4 regions of the Bradyrhizobium sp. Bra78 genome follow, and region 1 is predicted to be linked to each of the others. Evidence: predicted binding sites of a transcription regulator. Region 1 holds the regulator's gene; each other region holds the start of a gene.
The links. Region 1 encodes LexA, which represses DNA repair genes until DNA is damaged. Its sites were predicted from a motif close to TGTTCNNNNTGTGTTCNG; they were not measured.

Region 1 (5,095 bases):
GAGTTGCTCGAGGACGAAGTGCTGCGCTGTCTCGGCCTGCTGGGTGCCACCTCGTTCGCCGGGGTCGACAAATCCTGCCTGCACCAGGCGGCCGCAACCAACGCGCCGAGCGTGTTCAGCGCGTTTCCGCTGTTCGATCACGAGCCATATCGATACTGAGTGAAAGGATGCAGGTGACACCGCTCTCTCCCGGCAGCGCGGATGCGCTTCTGTTCGATCTCGGCCGCGTGGTGCTCGATATCGATTTCTCCAGGGCGATCGCCTGCTGGGCGGGCCATGCCGGCTGCAAGCCCGACGCCATCGTCGCGCGCTATGTGCGGGATAGCGAAGCCTATCGGCTGCACGAGATGGGGAAGATCAGCGACGAGGATTATTTCGCCTCATTGCGCTCTTCGCTCGGGATCGGCATCTCGGATGCGCAGTTCCTGGAGGGCTGGAACGCGATCTTCGCCGGCGAGATGCCCGACATCGCCGAGCTGCTGCCGCGGGCGGCGAAGCGGATGCCGCTCTACGCCTTCTCCAACACCAACCGTCCCCATGTGGACTATTTCTCGAAGGAATATGCCGACGTGCTAGGCCATTTCCACGAGCTGTATTTGTCGTCCAGCATCGGTCTGCGCAAACCGGATGCCGAGGCCTTCGACCACGTCGTCTCCGCGATCGGCGTACCCGCCGGGCGCATCGTGTTCTTTGATGACCTCGCCGAGAATGTCGAGGGGGCGCGAGCCCGCGGCTTGACGGCGGTCCATGTGACCTCCCCCCGCGACGTTGGAAATGCCCTCACGGCGCTGGGAATCTGACCGTTTCGGGACCTATTTCGCCTAACGGCGAGGAACCAAAAGACTTTGTGCATTTTTGTACAGAGTTCCGGGAACGAATGCCCGTCTCGGGACTCATTAGTCCGTTGGGAATTCTACATCGGATTGATCGACGTGTTGGGCAAAACCTACCTCACGAAGCAGGCCTCCCTGCTGATGAAATTCGCCAGAACCACCTCGGATTCTGACCTCTCCGCAAAATTGATCAGCAAGGCCGCCGACCTGAAATCTCAGGCCGATCCGCTGCCCGACAAGGATCAAGGTCCAAAAGCTCCCGACGTCACACTGGACGGCAGTCCGGATGGACAGGCGAGGAGCTGACCGATGCTGGCCGTGGCGCTCGCCATGATCGTCCTTGCCATGGCCACGCTTCTGCCGATCTGTCTCGTTCTCGGGACCATGCCGCGACGGGCCTGATCTCGCCCTCAAGTGCAGTGTGAGCAGCGAGCTGAGTTACGCCCGCTCAGCTGTTTTGCCTCTGCGCCCGCGCTCGGCTAGAAGACTGGCGGAACATTCGCCCGAACGCGCCGAGCAGGAGTTTTCGCCGTGGCCCTGATGCCGGTTTCTGACGCGCTTGCCGCGGTGCTGGCGGGTGCGGATCCGCTGCCGGAGGAGACGGTTTCCCTCGACAACGCCTACCATCGCGTGCTCACGCGCGACGTCGTCGCGCGGCGCACGCAGCCGCCGCAGGCAATGTCGGCGATGGACGGATACGCGGTGCGCGCGGCCGATGCCGCAACGATCGGTTCGACCCTCGCCGTGATCGGCGAGGTCGCCGCGGGCCGGCCGTTCGCAGGATCGGTCGGCGCCGGCGAGGCCGTGCGGATCTTCACCGGCGGCGTCGTTCCCGATGGCGCGGATGCCGTGGTGATCCAGGAGGACACCGTCGCTGACGGCAAGCGCATCACGATCAAGGAAGCCGCGATCTCCGGCCGGCACATCCGCCCCGCGGGCGTCGATTTCCGCGAGGGCGACGTGCTCCTGCGCAAGGGCAGCCAGCTCACCGAGCGCGACCTCGCGCTCGCCGCCGGGATGAATCACCCCCACCTCGCCGTCAGCCGCCGTCCGAAGATCGCAATCCTCGCCACCGGCGACGAGCTGGTGATGCCGGGCACCACGCCCGGTCACGGCCAGATCGTCTATTCCAACGGCTATGCCCTGCATGCGCTGGCTCGCAGCGAGGGGGCCGAAACCGTCGACCTCGGTATTGCCGCCGACGCGCTGGAGGCCACCACCGCCGGCATCCGCCGCGCGCGCGCGAGCGGCGCAGACGTCCTCATCACTACCGGCGGCGCATCGGTCGGCGACCACGATCTGGTCCAGCAGGCGCTGAGGGACGAAGCCGTCGCGATGGCCTTCTGGAAGATCGCGATGCGGCCAGGCAAGCCGATGATGCATGGACGGCTCGGCGCGATGGCTGTGATCGGCCTGCCCGGCAATCCCGTGTCGTCCTATGTGTGCGCCTTCCTGTTCATGGTGCCGCTGATTCGCGCGTTGTCGGGCCGGGCCGCAATTCATCATCACCGCGAGCGCGCCGTGCTCGGCCGCGACGTCGGCGCCAACGACCAGCGCGAGGACTATCTGCGCGCACGTCTGGAGCAGCGCGACGACGGCACGCTCGTCGCCCTTCCCGTCAGCCATCAAGATTCTTCGTTGCTTGCGAATCTCGCTGCGGCACAGGCACTTCTCGTGCGCGCACCGTTCGCGCCGAAAGCCGAGACGGGCTCGCCTTGCGAAGTGTTGCGGCTCCCCGTCTGAGCGTCCCGCCAATGCGCGTTCCGCGAACTTTGCTCTGTTCACGGTAAATTAAGCAGTTGCGGAACATGTATCGAACATATAGTGTCCGTTCATGATTTGTTTCGAGCATGTCGCGGCATATTGCTGAATTCAGCGTCTCGGAATCGAACGACATCAACCGGGGGACTTAGGTCGAGATGTTAACGCGCAAACAATACGAGCTTCTGCGGTTCATCAGTGAACGTCTGAAGGAAAGCGGCGTGCCGCCTTCTTTCGACGAGATGAAGGATGCGCTCGACTTGCGCTCGAAGTCGGGCATCCACCGCCTGATCACGGCGCTCGAGGAGCGCGGGTTCATCCGTCGCCTCCCCAACCGCGCCCGCGCGATCGAAGTCATCAAGCTGCCCGAGCTCCAGGCGGCCGCCGGCAGCCGCCGCGGCTTCACGCCGAGCGTCATCGAGGGCAACCTCGGCAAGGTCCGCGCGAGCTCAAGCCTGTCTGCCGACGAGGGCGAACGCCCCGTTGCCGTGCCGGTAATGGGCCGCATCGCGGCCGGCACGCCGATCGAGGCGTTGCAAACCCGCAGCCATACCATCAGCGTACCGCCTGACATGCTCGGCTCGGGCGAGCATTACGCGCTCGAAGTGCGCGGCGATTCCATGGTCGAGGCCGGCATCCTCGACGGCGACATGGCGCTGATCCAGCGCAACGAGAGTGCCGATACCGGCGACATCGTGGTGGCGCTGATCGACGACGAGGAAGCGACGCTCAAGCGCTTCCGCCGTCGCGGCGCCTCGATCGCGCTCGAGCCCGCCAACGCGGCCTATGAGGTGCGCATCCTGCCGCCCAACAGGGTGAAGATTCAGGGCAAGCTGATCGGCCTGTACCGGAAATACTGATACCGGAAAGTATCCGGCGCATCCGCGCTCGCATGAGCAACGATCGCCATCGACGATTGGAGCGGACGATTGTCCGCTCCCGCTGGGTAGTCTTTCTGGTTTCGCGCAGATTATCCGGCCCCTCCTCCGGCGCTTCATCCTCGGCACGCCGCATGAAGCAGCACCGCTTCGCGGCCTCAGCAGCTCGAGGAAACAGCCATGCGCCAGATCGTCTTGAGCACAGTCGCGGCGGCGCTGATCGCAGTATCAGCGTCGCAAGCCGCCGCACAACCGCCTCGCCCTGTCTGCAAAGGTGGCGGTTAGCGAACGAGCCCGCGCCGGCCGCAATGCAATCGCCTGCCGTCGCAACCGAGCTGGCATTATTCGGGATGGTCGGCCCCCTCAGGGCGCTGACACGCGCCTGCAGAATGCACGGGAAGAGGCTTTGTTCCTATTGGATTCGGGAAAGTTAATGTGATCGTGGCCTGCGGATCCCAGCCGCAGATTTGCCTACAACCAAGCAGACCGTTGCGTGCTTGAACTCTGATAGAGGCCTGCGCCTCGATAAGAGACGCGGGTCGCTGTCTTCGCAAGAGGAGCACCCGATGTGTGACTACAGCCTGCATGCCGTCGCGTCGCGCCCCGCCGAAGTCGGCGAGACGATCGTCACGACAACCTTCCGCGGCACCTCCACGCGCGGCTTTGCGTCCGCAGCCGATCCGACAGTTGCCGTCTGCCTGCTGCCGGGAACGGAGCTCGCCTTTGCCGACAACGTCCGCTACGACAATCGCTGGATCTGGACGCGCACCATCAATTCCCGCGTCGGGAAGTTCGGCAAGATCGATCCGCACATTCCCGATCGCCATCATGACGCGATCGAATTCCCCGACGGTAAATACGTGCTGGTAACGCAGCTCGTTGAAGGCCAGCACGCAACCGTGCTGCAACTGCCGGTGACGCAGCAGCCGGCCGGCGAACGCGAGCACAAGCCGCAGATCACTGCCGACAGACAGCCGACGATTACCCGGCTGCCGATCGGCTGAACACAGCCGCTTCCGGCCGCAAGGTCGGAGGCCAGGATCGAATTGCCATCGCCGGCCGTGGCCGGCGAGACGGTATGGCTTGCGCCCCGCGAAATCCGATCGGATCGACCAAGCCGTTGCGCTTTTCCCGCCGCACGAAGTTTGAGCCGCCCTGCCTGAATTTTGAACGTCCGCCACACAGCCAAATGACCGATGCTGTCAAGGCTTGAGACGGCGGACATGCTCGATGAAAACCTTCATTCGCGTCGTTGAACTCTGGGTGCCGGACCGGACGCGCATGCGGCTGGAGTTCGGTGGCGGCCTCTACGGCGAAGGGCTGTCCGCGTTCAAGGCCGTCAGCGAAGGCTTGCATTTCGGATATGACGAGGGCCTTCCCGGCAAGGCTTGGGCCTCCGGCCACCCCGTGATCCTCACCAAATTCGCCAACTCCTATTTCAAGCGTACCGATCAGGCCCTCGCAGCCGGCCTCACCTGTGGGGTGGCGGTGCCCGTGTTCGCCGGCGAATTCCTCCAGGCCGTCATGGTGCTGTTCTGCGGTGAGGAAGAGGCCCATGTCGGCGCGATCGAGCTCTGGCACAACGACCCTGACGTCTCCCACGAGATGGGGCTCGTCGACGGC
Region 2 (5,095 bases), on a different contig from region 1:
ATGACGGAGCCGAAGGGGCGGCCTTGAGCGGCCAGCGTCCTGCGGAAGGCAGGCGCAAACATGGAACTTTTTCGGGTTCCCTGAAAAGAGCAAAACAACTTAACATTCAGCAAGTTATCGCGGCTCCGCCGATCTGCGACTGTGGCATTTCGGCGACGGACTCTGTCCCTCGCTCGGACTAGGCTTGCCTTGGAATTAATGCATTTGGGCCTCGCGCCTGATCAAACCGCTTCGGGGATTTCAAGAAGCGGACGAACCTGGGGAAACTTGCAATGAATAAGATCCTGATTGGTGCAATCGGTGCAGTGGCGTTGAGCCTGTCGGCTCCCGCCAGCGCGGCGGACATGGCCGCGCGTCCCTACACCAAGGCTCCGGCGCCGATGGTCGCCGCCATCTACGACTGGAGCGGCTTCTACATCGGCTTCAACGGCGGCGGTGGCACCAGCCACAAGTGCTGGGACGGCGATGTCGGCGGTGGCGTTTTCGTCGGCGAAGGCTGCCACAACGCGGTCGGCGGCACTGCCGGTGGCCAGGTCGGCTACCGCTGGCAGTCGGCCAATTGGGTGTTCGGCCTCGAGGGCCAGGGCAACTGGGCCGACTTCTCGGGTGACAACATCAGCGCGATCACCGGCCTGCGCGATCGTTCAAAGATCAACGCCTTCGGCCTGATCACCGGCCAGGTCGGCTATGCCTGGAACAACGTCCTGCTCTACGTCAAGGGCGGCGGCGCCGTCGTCGGCGACCGCTACCGCAGCTTCGACGTCGTCTCCGGCCTCGAGGTCGACCGGGCCGACGAGACCCGCTGGGGCGGCACCGTGGGCGCAGGCATCGAGGTAGGCTTCGCACCGAACTGGACCGTGGGCTTCGAGTACGACCACATCTTCCTCGGTAACCGCACCATCGGCTTCACCGGCTCCGGCAATTTCCTGTTCGCGCCGCTTGGCGCTGCCACACGCTCAGATCGCATCAGCCAGGACGTCGATATCGGCCTCATCCGCTTGAACTATCGCTGGGGTGGCCCGATCGTCGCGAGGTACTGAACCTACTGATATCATTCAAAGACTTGAAGGCCGGCCTCGCGCCGGCCTTTTCGTTTCTGTTCCCCTTGAGGAACAATAGGTCAGCACTTGCTACATTTTCAGGCTGCTGTGGCTGATGGGACACACAACTTGCGGCTTTGCTGGTGTAAGCACGACATCAGTTGGACGAGAGCGTCCGATACCCCTTCCCGATCGTGGAAGGCACAAACAGAAACTGGGACTGGGATTAGATCGAAAATGAAGAAGGTTTTGTTGGCTTCGGCCTGTTTGTTCGCACTTGCCGCTCCGGCTTCGGCCGCTGATCTGGCGGCTCGCCCCTACACCAAGGCCCCGGTGGCTATGGCTTCGGTCTACAACTGGACCGGCTTCTACCTCGGTATCGTCGGCGGCGGCGCCTGGGAAAACGCTTCCGGCGACCCGAAGATGAAGGGTGGCTTCGTCGGCGGCACCGCCGGCTACAACTGGCAGACCGGCAACGTAGTGTTCGGCGTCGAGGCCGATGGCGCCTGGGCTGACGTCAGCGCCACCGCGACCGGCGCCACCGTCGTTCCCGGCTTCGGCGTCGTGACCGCAACCGCGACCTCGAAGACCGACGCGATGGGCACCGTGCGCGGCCGCCTCGGCTGGGCCGTCAACAACGTCCTGTTCTACGGCACCGGTGGTTACGCCTGGATCGACAACAAGATCACCCTCTCCGCGCTCGGCGTGACCGCTTCGGACAGCAAGTGGCACTCCGGCTGGACCGTCGGTGCGGGCATCGAAGCATTCTTCGCGCCGCAGTGGTCGGTCAAGGGCGAGTACCTCTATCGCAGCCTCGGCGGCGAGAGCTACTTCTCGGGCGCCCTGCCCACCGGCACGCTCAACTTCCACACCGTGCAGGTCGGCGTGAACTATCACTTCGGGGGCCCGGTGGTCGCGAAGTACTGATCTTCGCCTCCAACGCCATCGTGTTACGAAAGGCCGGCCTTGCGCCGGCCTTTTTGTTTGACCGGCCGGTCCCCGCGCAGTTCCGCGCACGTGCTCCTGCCAGATGCCGCCAGCGCGCCAACAATCCGTTGACGATTCGCAAGTCCCACTGGAAATCCGTGCTCGTTCTTCCTACGTTCGCTGACATACCCATCGGCGCCGATCCCGGTTCCGGGCGAAGCGCGCCTTCAACGTTGGCGCGATCGCGCGCCTTTGGGATTCCTTGAGGACCACCAGGATGGATGAAGTGATCAAGGCGAAGCGCCAACAACAGAACGCGGGATCACACCTGCGCGCAATTACGATCCGTGGCGCGCGCGAGCACAACCTCAAGAACGTCGACGTCGAGATTCCCCGCGACAAGCTCGTGGTGTTCACCGGTCTCTCGGGCTCCGGCAAGTCCTCGCTCGCATTCGACACCATCTACGCCGAGGGCCAGCGCCGCTACGTCGAATCGCTGTCGGCCTATGCGCGCCAGTTCCTGGAAATGATGCAGAAGCCTGATGTCGACCAGATCGATGGCCTGTCGCCGGCAATCTCGATCGAGCAGAAGACGACGTCGAAGAACCCGCGCTCGACCGTCGGCACCGTCACCGAGATCTACGACTACATGCGCCTGCTCTGGGCCCGCGTCGGCGTGCCCTATTCGCCGGCCACGGGCCTTCCGATCGAAAGCCAGACCGTCTCCCAGATGGTCGACCGCGTGCTGGCGCTGCCGGAAGGCACCCGCCTCTACCTGCTCGCGCCTGTCGTGCGCGGCCGCAAGGGCGAGTACAGGAAAGAGCTCGCCGAATGGCTCAAGAAGGGCTTTCAGCGCGTCAAGATCGACGGCACCTTCCATGAACTGGCGGAAGCGCCGACGCTGGACAAGAAGTTCCCGCACGACATCGACGTCGTCGTCGACCGCATCGTGGTGCGCGCCGACATCGGCCAGCGCCTCGCCGAGAGCTTCGAGACCGCGCTGAAGCTGGCCGAAGGCCTTGCCGTCGTCGAGTTCGCCGACGCGCCGGCGGCCGCTCCCGCGGAAGAGAAAGAGAAAAAGAAGACCGCGAAGATTCACGACAAGAGCGGGCCAGAGCGCATCCTGTTCTCGGAAAAGTTCGCCTGCCCGGTCTCGGGTTTCACCATCCCCGAGATCGAGCCGCGCCTGTTCTCCTTCAACAACCCCTACGGCGCCTGTCCTGCCTGCGGCGGCCTCGGCGTCGAGCAGCATGTCGACGAAGACCTCGTCATCCCCGACAAGGAGCTCGCGATCGGCAAGGGCGCGATCGCGCCCTGGGCCAAATCGTCGTCGCCCTACTACACGCAGACGCTGACGGCGCTCGGCAAGCACTACAAGTTCACGCTGACCACCAAATGGAAGGATCTGCCCAAGAAGACGCAGAACGCGATCCTGCATGGCTCCGGCGAGGACGAGATCAAGTTCTCCTACGAGGACGGGGTCCGCTCCTACGACACCAAGAAGCCGTTCGAGGGCGTCATCACCAACATCGACCGCCGCTACCGCGAGACCGAGAGCGAGTGGGCGCGCGAGGAGCTGGCGAAATATTTCCACGACGTGCCCTGCGGCGGCTGCAACGGTTTCCGGCTCAAGCCCGAGGCGCTCTGCGTCAAGATCGGCGGCAAGCATATCGGCGACATCTCGGAGCTGTCCGTCAAAGGCGCCGGTGCATGGTTCGAGACCGTGCCGGAGGCGCTGAACACGCAGCAGAACGAGATCGCCGGCCGCATCCTCAAGGAGATCCGCGAGCGACTCACCTTCCTGCTCGACGTCGGCCTCAACTATCTCACCCTGTCCCGCTCCTCCGGCACGCTGTCCGGCGGCGAGAGCCAGCGCATCCGCCTCGCCTCGCAAATCGGCTCGGGCCTGACCGGCGTGCTCTACGTGCTCGACGAGCCCTCGATCGGCCTGCACCAGCGCGACAACGCGCGCCTGCTCGACACCCTCAAGCGCCTGCGCGACCTCGGCAACACCGTGATCGTGGTCGAGCATGACGAGGACGCGATCCTGCTGGCCGACTACGTGCTCGACATCGGCCCGGGCGCCGGCATGCATGGCGGCAACATCGTCGCCGAAGGCACGCCCGCCGAGATCATGCGAAACCCGAAATCGCTGACCGGCAAGTACCTCACCGGCGAGCTCGAGGTCGAGGTGCCGGAGCGGCGCCCACCGAACCATCGCCGCACCATCAAGGTGGTCAACGCGCGCGGCAATAACCTCAAGAACGTCACGGCCGAAATCCCGCTCGGCCTGTTTACCTGCGTCACCGGCGTCTCCGGCGGCGGCAAGTCGACGCTGCTGATCGACACGCTCTACAAGGCGATCGCCCGCAAGCTGAACAACGCCAGCGAAGGCGCAGCTCCGCACGACCGCATCGAGGGCCTGGAGCACATCGACAAGATCATCGACATCGACCAGTCGCCGATCGGCCGCACCCCGCGCTCGAATCCGGCGACCTACACCGGCGCCTTCACGCCGATCCGCGAATGGTTCGCAGGCCTCCCCGAATCCAAGGCGCGCGGCTACGAGCCCGGCCGCTTCTCCTTCAACGTCAAGGGTGGCCGCTGCGAGGCCTGCCAGGGCGATGGCGTCATCAAGATCGAGATGCACTTCCTGCCCGACGTCTACGTCACCTGCGACGTCTGCAAGGGCAAGCGCTACAATCGCGAGACGCTCGAAGTCCTGTTCAAGGGCAAGAGCATCGCCGACGTGCTCGACATGACCGTCGAGGAGGCCGCAGACTTCTTCAAGGCGGTGCCGCGCGTGCGCGAGACCTTCCAGACCCTGCACCGCGTCGGCCTCGACTACATCCATGTCGGCCAGCAGGCCACGACCCTGTCGGGCGGTGAAGCCCAGCGCGTCAAGCTCGCGAAAGAACTGTCCAAGCGCGCCACCGGCCGCACGCTCTACATCCTGGACGAGCCGACCACTGGCCTGCACTTCCACGACGTCAAGAAACTGCTGGAGGTGCTGCACGAGCTGGTCGCGCAGGGCAACACGGTCGTCGTCATCGAGCACAATCTCGAAGTCATCAAGACCGCCGACTGGGTCATCGACCTCGGCCCGGAAGGCGGCGACGGCGGCGGCG
Region 3 (5,095 bases), on a different contig from region 1:
CGTGTAAATCACGGTCGCGACCGCATTGGCCGTGTCATGGAAGCCGTTGACGAACTCGAAGCCGAGCGCGATCAACAGCGCGACGAACAGAAGGATGAAGGGCGCGTAGGTCTTAACCTGTGTACCGGTGGCATCGACGTCGACCCAGATGCTGTAAGCAACGAACAGCAGCGCCGCAGCGATGACGCCCAGGTACACGATACCGGTGAGCGGATGAAAGCCGCGATCGAGGTCCGGGCCCCTGCCCAAGGCCGGTTCGATGGAGCCGGGCAAAGCAACGTCACTCATTGAAAATTTCTCCTGTCCCTGTGCTTCGATTTTGCGCGAGGCATGTGACAGGCGGTTGAAATGGGCGACTTGAAATGAGGGGACTTCTCGGTCGCATGGCGCCCTGCAGCAGGGCGCAGGTCAGGCCGCGCGTACGGCTTTCTTCTGCAACGACCCGGCGATCTTCAGATCTTCGACAAAGAGCTGATATTCCAGCGCTTTGTCTTCCGGATCGGGCAGCCGCAGCAAGTAAGATGGGTGCACCGTCACCAGCGCTTTGCGTCCGTCGGGAAGGTCGATGAGCCGGCCGCGGGTCTTGCCGATGGGGGTGATCCTGCCGAACACGCTTTGCGCGGCGGTAGCGCCCATCGCCACGATCAGATCGGGCTGGATTGCCGAGACTTCCCGTTCGAACCATTGCCGGCACGCTTTGATTTCAGGCGTATTCGGCTTCTGGTGCAGGCGGATCTTTCCGCGCGGCACGAATTTGAAGTGCTTCACCGCGTTGGTGACATAGACCTTCTTGCGATCGACACCGGCCTCCTCCAGCGCACGGTCGAGCATCTGGCCGGCCGGGCCGACGAAGGGATGACCGGCGAGGTCTTCCTTGTCGCCGGGCTGTTCGCCGACCAGCATGATGTTGGCGTGCTTCGGGCCCTCGCCGAACACGGTCTGGGTCGCGTCCTTGTAGAGATGGCAGGCGCGGCAATGCGCGGCTTCCTCACGGAGAGCTTCGAGATCGTTTGCGGAAGTCTTGCGAGTCATCGGAGCCTCCGGCCGCTTTTGGGGCTTGTGCGGATCGGTTGCGGCATTGGCGATCATGGCGCCGGTCATGCGCTCGGCGTCCTCGATCAGAGGCTTAATGATCGAAGCCTCGGGCAGGTTCCTCCAGTATTTCTTCGGCATCTCGGCCTGCATCGCCTTCACCTTGAGCCGGGCGGGATTGAAGATGCTGGCGTAGTAGCGCCGCCAGGTTTCCTCGAGCCGGTCTTCGCCCGGTGCCTCGCTCTTGCTGACTCCCGGCGTGAACGAGAGCGCATGGCCGTCCCAATGCGCACAGAGGTCCGGCGTCAGGATCGACCAGGGCATGTCGGCAAAGCGCTTGGCGAAGAATGGCGCGGCGAGTTCGACGATGTGATGCTCCGGCTCGAACCAGGCGACATAATGCGCTTCGCGTTCGCGGCCGATCTCGCGAAAGCGCACGAAGGCATGCATCTTGTGCTCGTCGCGATGGACGGCTCGGGCCATCGCAGTGACCAGCGCGACGTCAGGATCGATCGCGACCTCGATCAGATCGTGATGGTCTTTCAGGCGCCAGAGCAGGCGATAGAGGATCGCAAAGCGTTCGGGATCGCGATGCAGGATCGCGGCCTTGGCGAGATCGACGAATTTGCCTGATACGTTGAAGGTGCCGTCGTTCACCGCGAGGATCGGAGACGGCGCTTGCGGCGCGAATAATTCCGCTTCGCGGCCTTGCACGGTCCAGGCGACATCGGTGGGCTGCACATGATGAAGCACGAGGCTGCGCGCGGCTTTGCGCCAGCCTTCGAAATCGGTTTCGTGATCGAGGATGATGTAGTGCATCAGAAGCCAAACCCCAGTTGTGTTGCCTTCGGCCTGAACCGTTCGATCAACCCGGCGGCATCGAGGCGATGCGGCGAGGGGCGGTGGTCGCTGAGAACGATGAACGGCAGCGCCTTGTTGCGGGGCACGTGCAGCCGGGCGAGATCGGCGAGGCGGATCGTGGTGGTGCGCCGCGTCGCGATGATGCGTTCGACCGCCTTGGTGCCGAAGCCCGGCACGCGCAGCAACTCCTCGCGGCTGGCGCGGTTGATGTCGAGCGGGAAGCGCTCGCGATGGCGCAGCGCCCAGGCGAGCTTCGGATCGATGTCGAGCGGCAGCATCGCGCTGTCGTCGACGATCTCGCCAACATCGAAGCCGTAGAATCGCATCAGCCAGTCGGCCTGGTAGAGCCGGTGCTCGCGCAGCAGCGGCGGCTGCACCAGAGGCAAGGCGCGGCTGGCGTCGGGGATCGGGCTGAAGGCGGAATAATAGACGCGCCTTAACTTGTATGAGCCGTAGAGATTGGAACTGGTGTGGAGAATGGTGTGGTCGGAGGCGCTATCGGCGCCGACGATCATCTGCGTGCTTTGGCCGGCGGGCGCGAAGCGTTGCGGCCTGGCCTTCGTCTTTGCTTTGCGGCAGTCCTCGGCCTCGTCCAGCTTGAGCCGCAGCCGGCCCATGGTGCGGCGGATCGCGCGCACGTCTTTCTCCGGCGCGAATTGCTGCAGGCTCGTCTCATCCGGCATCTCGATGTTGATCGAGAGACGATCGGCATATTTGCCGGCCTCCGCGATCAGCGCGTCGTCGGCCTCCGGAATGGTCTTGAGATGGATGTAGCCGCGGAAGTGATGTTCCTCGCGCAGTTTGCGCGCGACGCTCACCACCTGCTCCATGGTGTAGTCGGGGCTCCGGATGATGCCGGAGGAGAGAAACAGCCCTTCGATGTAATTGCGCCGGTAGAAGTCGAGCGTGAGCTTGACCACCTCCTCGACGGTGAAGCGGGCGCGCGGCACGTTGGAGGAGGCGCGGTTGACGCAATAGAGGCAATCGTAATTGCAGGCGTTGGTCAGCAGCACCTTCAGCAGCGAGATGCAGCGTCCGTCAGGCGCGTAGGAATGGCAGATGCCCATGCCGGGCGCGGTCGAGCCCATGCCCTTGCCGTCGCTGGAGTCCCGCTTCTCGGTGCCGCTGGAGGCGCAGGACGCGTCGTACTTGGCAGCGTCCGCCAGGATTTCCAGCTTGCGTTGCACGTCCATGTTTGAATCCCTTTGATTCCGCTCATGAATCCGACAGAGCGCCAATTCGATTGACTCCAGGGGCGCCGTTAGTTTTATATTAGAACATATCATGAACAATTGAGCCAGCCGCGGGTTCTTATTTTTGAGAGCCACCGGCAATCACCCCTGAAGGAGCGGCGACCATGAGCGGCGCACGCATCAGCGCGCTTGCGACCTTGCGCGGCCAGATCGAGCGCATCGAGACCGCGGAGGTCGTCCATCAGCGCGATCGCGTCGCGCTCGGCCATGGCGAGGTCGACAGCGCGCTGAAAGGCGGGCTCGCGCGCGCGGTGATCCACGAGGTGTTTTGCGAGGGGCGCCAGGGGACGGCCGCGACGGGTTTTGTCAGCGGGCTTGCGGGGCGCGTGACCGCGCGCAAACCGCTGCTGTGGGTGCGGCAGGATTTTTCGGAAATTGAAACCGGCGCGCTGTCGATGAGCGGGCTCGCCGAGCTCGGCCTCGATCCGCGCCGCGTGGTGATGGTGCGCGCCGCCGATGTCGAGAGCGCGCTACGCACGTCGGCCGATGCGCTCGCCTGCGATGCGCTGGGCGCCGTCGTGCTCGAGCTCTGGGGCGAGACGAGACAGTTCGATCTCGTGGCGAGCCGCAAGCTGACGCTGGCTGCGCAAGGCTCCGGTGTCACCGGCCTGCTGCTGCGGATGGCCGCGCAACCGCTGCCGTCGACCGCCGAGACCCGATGGATGCTGCGGGCGGCGCATTCGCCGCCGGGGGTCGCGTGGAGCGCCTGGGGCGCGCCGCGTTTCGATGTTGAACTCTTGCGCAATCGTCACGGCCCATGCGGCCGGTGGATCATGGAATGGAAATGTGATGAGTGCCAGTTCTCTGAACCGTCGACGTATCCTCAGCCTGTGGCTGCCGCGCCTGCCCATCGACCGGATCCAGCGGTTCTTCAACGACGTCGGACTGGGTAATGACAAAGCGTTTTCAAGCGAAGTGGGTACCGGTTTGCGTGAAGAAAACGCGTCAAAACAAAAAGACGATCCCAGCATCGTCGTCATCAAGGACAACAATGCGCTGGTGATCCATGCGCTGGACGAGGCCGCCGAGCGCCTCGGCCTGCATATCGGCCAGCCCCTGGCCAATGCCCGGGCGATGTGCCCGGACCTGCGGGTGTTCGACGCCGATGTCGTGGCCGATGCGAAGACGCTCAGCGACATCGCCGACTGGTGCGACCGCTTCACGCCGCTGGTGGCGCTCGATCCGCCGCATGGGCTGTTTCTGGACATTACCGGCTGCGCGCATCTGTTCGGCGGAGAAGCGGCACTGCTGCAGACGCTGGTCCGCGCGCTCGGCCGACAAGGCTTTGCCGTCAGTGCGGCAATTGCAGGCACCTCGGTCTGCGCGCGTACGCTGACGCGCCAGACCACGGGCACCATCGTTGCCGATGGCGGGGAGGCGGCGGCGATCAGCCGGTTTCCGGTGTCGGCGCTCGGCGCGGGCGAGGCCATCACCACGGGCTTGCGCCGCGCCGGCCTGAAGACCATCGGCGATGTCGCTTCCCGCGAACCACATGAAATCACGGCGCGGTTCGGCGCACGGTTCTCCACGCTGCTCGCGCATGCGCTGGGGCAGGGCGATGCGCCGATCAACCCGCGAAAACCGCTGCCCGACTACATCGTGGAAAAACGCTTCGCCGAGCCGATCGCAACCGACACCATGATCGCGATGACGCTGTCGCGGCTCGCCGACACGCTGATCGCGTCGATGGAGAAGCAGGGCAAGGGCGCGCGCCGGCTGGAAGCCGCCTTCTTCCGCACCGACGGCGCGGTGCGTGCGATCATGGTCGAGACCGGGAGGCCGGTGACGCAAGGCAAAGTCATCGATCGTCTGTTCCGCGAGCGCCTCGATGCGCTCGCCGATCCCCTGGATCCCGGCTTCGGCTTCGACATGGTGCGGCTGTCGGCGAGCCGGACCGAGATCGTGGTGCAGGAGCAGCGCGATCTCGACGCCCACGTCCACGACAATGA
Region 4 (5,095 bases), on a different contig from region 1:
GACCATGCGGTTTGCCTTGGGATCGCTCACTTCGCCAGCTCCTTCAACCCGAGCCGGATCAGCTGCGCCGTCACCGCCCCCTCACCGGCGCTACGCGACGCCGATGCGATGGCGGCGGCGGCCTGCGGCTGGCCGTAGCCGAGATTGACCAGCGCGGAGATCGCATCCGCCACCGGTCGCGGCGCGCGCTGGTCGTCGATGGCACCGGCGAGGTGCACGACGGCCGGGTCGACGTTGGCGAAGGCCGGCGCCTTGTCTTTCAACTCCGTGACGATGCGCTCGGCCACCTTGGGACCGACGCCCGGCGTGCGCGCCACCGCGGCCTTGTCGCGCAACGCGATGGCGTTGGCGAGATCGGAAGGCGCGAGCGTGCCGAGCACGGCCAGCGCGACCTTGGCCCCGACGCCCTGCACGGTCTGGAGCAGGCGAAACCATTCGCGCTCCTGGTCGGTGCGGAAGCCGAACAGCTTGATCTGGTCCTCGCGGACATAAGTCTCGATCGACAGCACTGCGGCCTCGCCGGGCGCCGGCAGATGCTGGAGCGTGCGCGCCGAGCAATGCACCTGGTAACCGACGCCGCCGACGTCGAGGACGACATAATCCTCGCCGTAGGAATCGATCAGGCCCTTGAGCTTGCCGATCATAACCCCACCACCTTCAACCTGAGCGCCGTGCTCTGGCGGTGATGGGCGTGGGTGATGGCGATGGCGAGCGCGTCGGCGGCGTCCGCGGACGGCGGATCGGCCTTGGGCAGCAAGATCTTGAGCATCATCGCGATCTGTTGCTTGTCGGCATGGCCGGCGCCGACCACCGTCTTCTTCACCCGGTTGGGCGCGTATTCGGCAACACTGATGCCGAACATCGCGGGCGCCAGCATGGCGACGCCACGCGCCTGGCCGAGTTTCAGCGTCGCGACGCCGTCCTTGTTCACAAAGGTCTGCTCGACGGCGGCTTCCATCGGCTTGTGATCGGACAGCACCGCCGCAAGCCCTTCGTGGATGGCGAGCAGCCGGTTCGACAGCGGCAGATCGTCCGGCGGTTCCACCGAACCGCAGGCGACATAGATCAAACGATTGCCCTCGGCCTCGATCACGCCCCAGCCGGTACGGCGCAGGCCGGGGTCGATGCCGATGATGCGAATGGGGCCACGAATCGGGAGCGCAGTCATGGGCCAGTGATAGCGGCTGGCTGCTTGGAGCGAAACAGAAACAGAACGGAAGTAACAGGGGAAAGCGGGGGGCTGCTCTTCGCCTCTTCCCGCAAGAGCGGGGCGAGGGAGCGCACCGTCCACGCGATCGCCCTGATCGCCCTACCCGCCCATCTTCGCCATCAGCGCGTCCGACACCTCGAAATTGGCATAGACGTTCTGGACGTCGTCGTGCTCGTTGAGCAGGTCCATCAGTTTGAGCAGCTTCTCGCCGGTCTCGTCGTCCACCGCGACCGTGTTCTGAGGCTTCCAGATCAGCGCGGCCTTGCGCGGCTCGCCAAACCTGGCTTCCAGCGCCTTGGCGACGTCGCGATAGCCTTCGGTCGAGGCATAGATCTCGTGGCCGTTCTCGCCCGAGATCACGTCGTCGGCGCCGGCCTCGATCGCGGCATCCAGCACCGCGTCGTCGGAGGCGACGCCGCGGTCGTACTCGACGATGCCGGTACGGTCGAACATGAAGGAGACCGAGCCGGTTTCACCGAGATTGCCGCCGGATTTGGTGAAGAAGGAGCGGATGTCGGAAGCGGCACGGTTGCGGTTGTCGGTCAGCGCCTCGACGATGACGGCGACGCCGCCGGGACCGTAGCCCTCGTAGCGGATCTCGTCGTAGTTCTCGCCCTCGCTGCCGAGCGCCTTCTTGACCGCGCGCTCGATATTGTCCTTCGGCATGTTCTCCTGACGCGCCGCGATGATCGCCGCGCGCAGGCGCGGGTTCATGTTGGGGTCGGGTGTCCCCAGCTTGGCCGCGACGGTGATTTCCCGCGCCAGCTTGCCGAACAGCTTCGACTTCTGGGCATCCTGCCGCCCCTTGCGGTGCATGATGTTCTTGAATTGGGAATGTCCGGCCATGCGTGTCTTCTCTAGGGAATCGTGCGCCAAAAGATGAGCGTGGGAAGCGCGGCGTTATAAGCCGCGCCCCCACCGGAAAGAAAGAGGCTCTACGACTTTAAGGTAACACCTTACTGTCTTGTGCCTAGATGTCAGGCTTCGTTAACCCTGATTTCATTCCAGCCTGCGAAAATAGCGTCGGACTGTCCCCCGACAAGAGAGACCTGATGGCGTTCGGACTATTTCGGAAGCGTCTGCCGGACATGACTGCGCCCGCGGCAGCCCCGCAGGCTGCGCAGCCTGCGGCCAATTCCGAACCCGCTGCGGCCGTCGACGCGGATTCTGCCAAGGAAATCCTGGAACTGCTGGAACTCGAGCTTGGAGCGATGATTCGCCAGCTCGAGCGTGCCGCCAATTCGGTGGCTGGCGGCGCCGAGGCGACGGCCACGACGCTCGCCGCCATTCGCGACCGCACCGATGCCCTGACCGGCCGGACCAACGCTGCGCAGTCGACCGCCTCCACCTTTGCCCATGCCGCCGACAAGTTCACCCAGTCGGCGCTGGGGATCGGGGCGCAGGTTCGCGAGGCCGGCAAGCTGGCCGACGAGGCCAGCGCCGCAGCCCAGGAAGCCCGCGCCAATGTCGATCGGCTGCGCGAGTCCTCGGCCGCCATCGGCAACGTCGTCAATCTGATCGCGCAGATCGCGCGGCAGACGACGCTGCTTGCGCTCAACTCGACCATCGAGGCCGCGCGTGCGGGGGCTGCGGGCAAAGGCTTTGCGGTCGTCGCCACCGAGGTCAAGGCACTCGCGGTGCAGACCCAGGGCGCGACGGAAGAGATCACCAAAAAGATCGACGCGCTGCAGCGCGACGCGGCCGGCTCAGCCGATGCCGTCCACCGCATCTCGCAGGCCATCGAGGCAATCCGCCCGGTGTTCGAGACCGTCAACGGCGCGGTCGCCGAACAGAACGCCACCACCAGCGAGGTCTCCGGCAACGCGACAAGCGCGTCGGAGTTCATCATCTCGGTCGGCGAAAGCGCGGCCGAGATCGATGCTGCGACCAAGGCGGCCGAGACCCACGGCGAGAACGTCGCCAGCGCCGGCAAGGCCGTCACCGCATTCGCGCAGAAACTGAAATCGCGCTGCGCCGTGCTGCTCCGCCAGAGCGAGAACGAGGATCGCCGCAAGACCGAGCGACTGCCCTGCCATCTCAAGCTCGAAACCGCGCGCGGCGTATGGCCGGTTTACGAGATCGCGATGGACGGCGTGCTGATCGGCGGCGCGGAGGCGGGCCGCCTTGCACCGCAAGCAATGATCGAAGGCACGCTCGAAGACGTCGGCGCCTGCCGCCTGCGCGTGGTCGAGCAATCCAAGGCCGGCGCCCGCGCGCAATTCGTCGGTCCCAATGCCGAGCTCAACGAGAAGATCGAGGACAGGCTCTGGTCGATCCACGAAGAAAACACCGAGTTCGTCACCCGCGCCATGGAGGCGGGCAGCGCGCTGACCGGTATCTTCGAGCAGGCGGTCGCGCGCGGCGACGTCAGGATCGACGACCTCTTCGACACCGATTACGCCGAGATCGCCGCAACCAATCCGCAGCAATACCGCACCAGATATCTGGACTGGGCCGATCGCGCGCTGCCCTCGTTCCAGGAAGCCTTCCTGGCCAAGGACCCGCGCATGGCGTTCTGCGCCATGGTCGATCGCAACGGCTTCCTGCCGGTGCACAACAGGATCTATTCGCATCCGCAGCGGCCGGGTGACGTCGCCTGGAACACGGCCAACAGCCGCAACCGGCGGATGTTCAACGATCCGGCTGGGTTGGCTGCCGCGCGCAACCTGCGCTCGTATCTGATCCAGAGCTATGCGCGCGACATGGGCAACGGGAACACGGTGATGATGCGCGAGATCGACGTCCCGATCCGCGTGCAGGGCCGGCACTGGGGTGGATTTCGCACGGCCTACAAGCTCTAGAGCACGACCCGAAAAACCATGCAGCGTTTTTTCGACAAGTTCATGCTCAATCCTAAGAAACAGGGCGCGAATTGTGCCCGAGTGCACGCTCAGGCAAGACGCCGGTCGCGAATCATCCTTTAGGGTTGGGATTGGAATGGGAATGCCGCGGTGAGCCGGCGAACGGCTCTGACTGGAGGACTCTCAAGACATGTCCGTCGTACAACTTGCAGTACTGGACACCGGCTCCAACCGGACACTCGCCGAGCGGCTGATCGATCAGCTCGCCGACCGCATCGGCGGCCTCGGCGTGGAACTCGCCGACATTGCCGGCAACGTCCAGGAAGTCGCGAACCGCGTCTCGAACCAGTCGGAACGGTTCCATCACCTCCAGAAGACCGCCGAGACGATGGTCTCGGCCAACCACGACATCGCCAATGCATCGCAGGCGGTGCAATCGACCACGTCAGCGGCGGTCGGCGAGATCGCGCAGTCGCGCGGCGCCGTCGACACCGCCGTCAGCCACATCGCCGAACTCGTCGCGGCGGTGGAGCGGATCGAGGCGCGCTTGAGCGCCGTCGGCTCGGCGCTAGCGCAGGTGGCGAAGGTATCCGGCTCGATCGAGGCGATCGCAAAGCAGACCAATCTGCTCGCGCTCAACGCCACCATCGAAGCGGCACGCGCCGGCAATGCCGGCCGCGGCTTCGCGGTGGTCGCAAGCGAGGTGAAGAACCTCGCGGAAGCCACCCGCCAGGCCACGCATCAGATCTCCGACACCGTGCGCGATCTCGACGGCCAGATCGAAGGCCTGATCGGCGAGAGCAGCGACGCCTCACAGCGCGCCAAGACCGCCGGCGAAGGCGCCCAGCAGATCTCCGGCATCATCTCGCGGGTCCAGCAGGGCTTCGCCTCCGTGGAAGCGGAGATCGGCAGCGTCACGCGCGCGGCGACCTCCAATCTCGGACACTGCGACATCGTCATCGGTGAGCTCAACGAGCTCGCCAAGGGCGTCGACCTCTCCTCGCGCGATCTCAAGAACGCCGATCAGCGCGTGACAAAATTGCTCGACACGTCCGAAGCGCTGATCGCGCTGATCGCCGACAGC

Region 2: a site for LexA is predicted at 2,131-2,148, ahead of uvrA (excinuclease ABC subunit UvrA). Genes of this name have one in related genera too.
Region 3: a site for LexA is predicted at 3,167-3,184, ahead of OC450_RS09760 (ImuA family protein). Genes of this name have one in related genera too.
Region 4: a site for LexA is predicted at 1,199-1,216, ahead of ruvC (crossover junction endodeoxyribonuclease RuvC). Genes of this name have one in related genera too.

What each region holds. Positions count from the first base shown of each region.
Region 1 is NZ_JALJRE010000010.1:248,377-253,471, reverse strand. Features, by position in the region: gene OC450_RS22965 (alpha-hydroxy acid oxidase) at 1-159, shown strand, start outside; gene OC450_RS22960 (HAD-IA family hydrolase) at 168-800, shown strand; gene OC450_RS22955 (hypothetical protein) at 933-1,139, shown strand; gene glp (gephyrin-like molybdotransferase Glp) at 1,365-2,576, shown strand; gene lexA (transcriptional repressor LexA) at 2,753-3,454, shown strand; gene OC450_RS22940 (hypothetical protein) at 4,039-4,476, shown strand; gene OC450_RS22935 (GAF domain-containing protein) at 4,703-5,095, shown strand, end outside.
Region 2 is NZ_JALJRE010000017.1:47,400-52,494, reverse strand. Features, by position in the region: gene OC450_RS29850 (outer membrane protein) at 273-1,040, shown strand; gene OC450_RS29845 (outer membrane protein) at 1,278-1,967, shown strand; gene uvrA (excinuclease ABC subunit UvrA) at 2,245-5,095, shown strand, end outside.
Region 3 is NZ_JALJRE010000003.1:513,836-518,930, reverse strand. Features, by position in the region: gene OC450_RS09775 (inorganic phosphate transporter) at 1-288, opposite strand, end outside; gene OC450_RS09770 (UdgX family uracil-DNA binding protein) at 409-1,851, opposite strand; gene OC450_RS09765 (putative DNA modification/repair radical SAM protein) at 1,851-3,086, opposite strand; gene OC450_RS09760 (ImuA family protein) at 3,251-4,039, shown strand; gene OC450_RS09755 (Y-family DNA polymerase) at 3,936-5,095, shown strand, end outside.
Region 4 is NZ_JALJRE010000006.1:319,021-324,115, reverse strand. Features, by position in the region: gene ruvB (Holliday junction branch migration DNA helicase RuvB) at 1-6, opposite strand, end outside; gene ruvA (Holliday junction branch migration protein RuvA) at 27-644, opposite strand; gene ruvC (crossover junction endodeoxyribonuclease RuvC) at 641-1,168, opposite strand; gene OC450_RS16600 (YebC/PmpR family DNA-binding transcriptional regulator) at 1,310-2,056, opposite strand; gene OC450_RS16595 (methyl-accepting chemotaxis protein) at 2,263-4,011, shown strand; gene OC450_RS16590 (methyl-accepting chemotaxis protein) at 4,202-5,095, shown strand, end outside.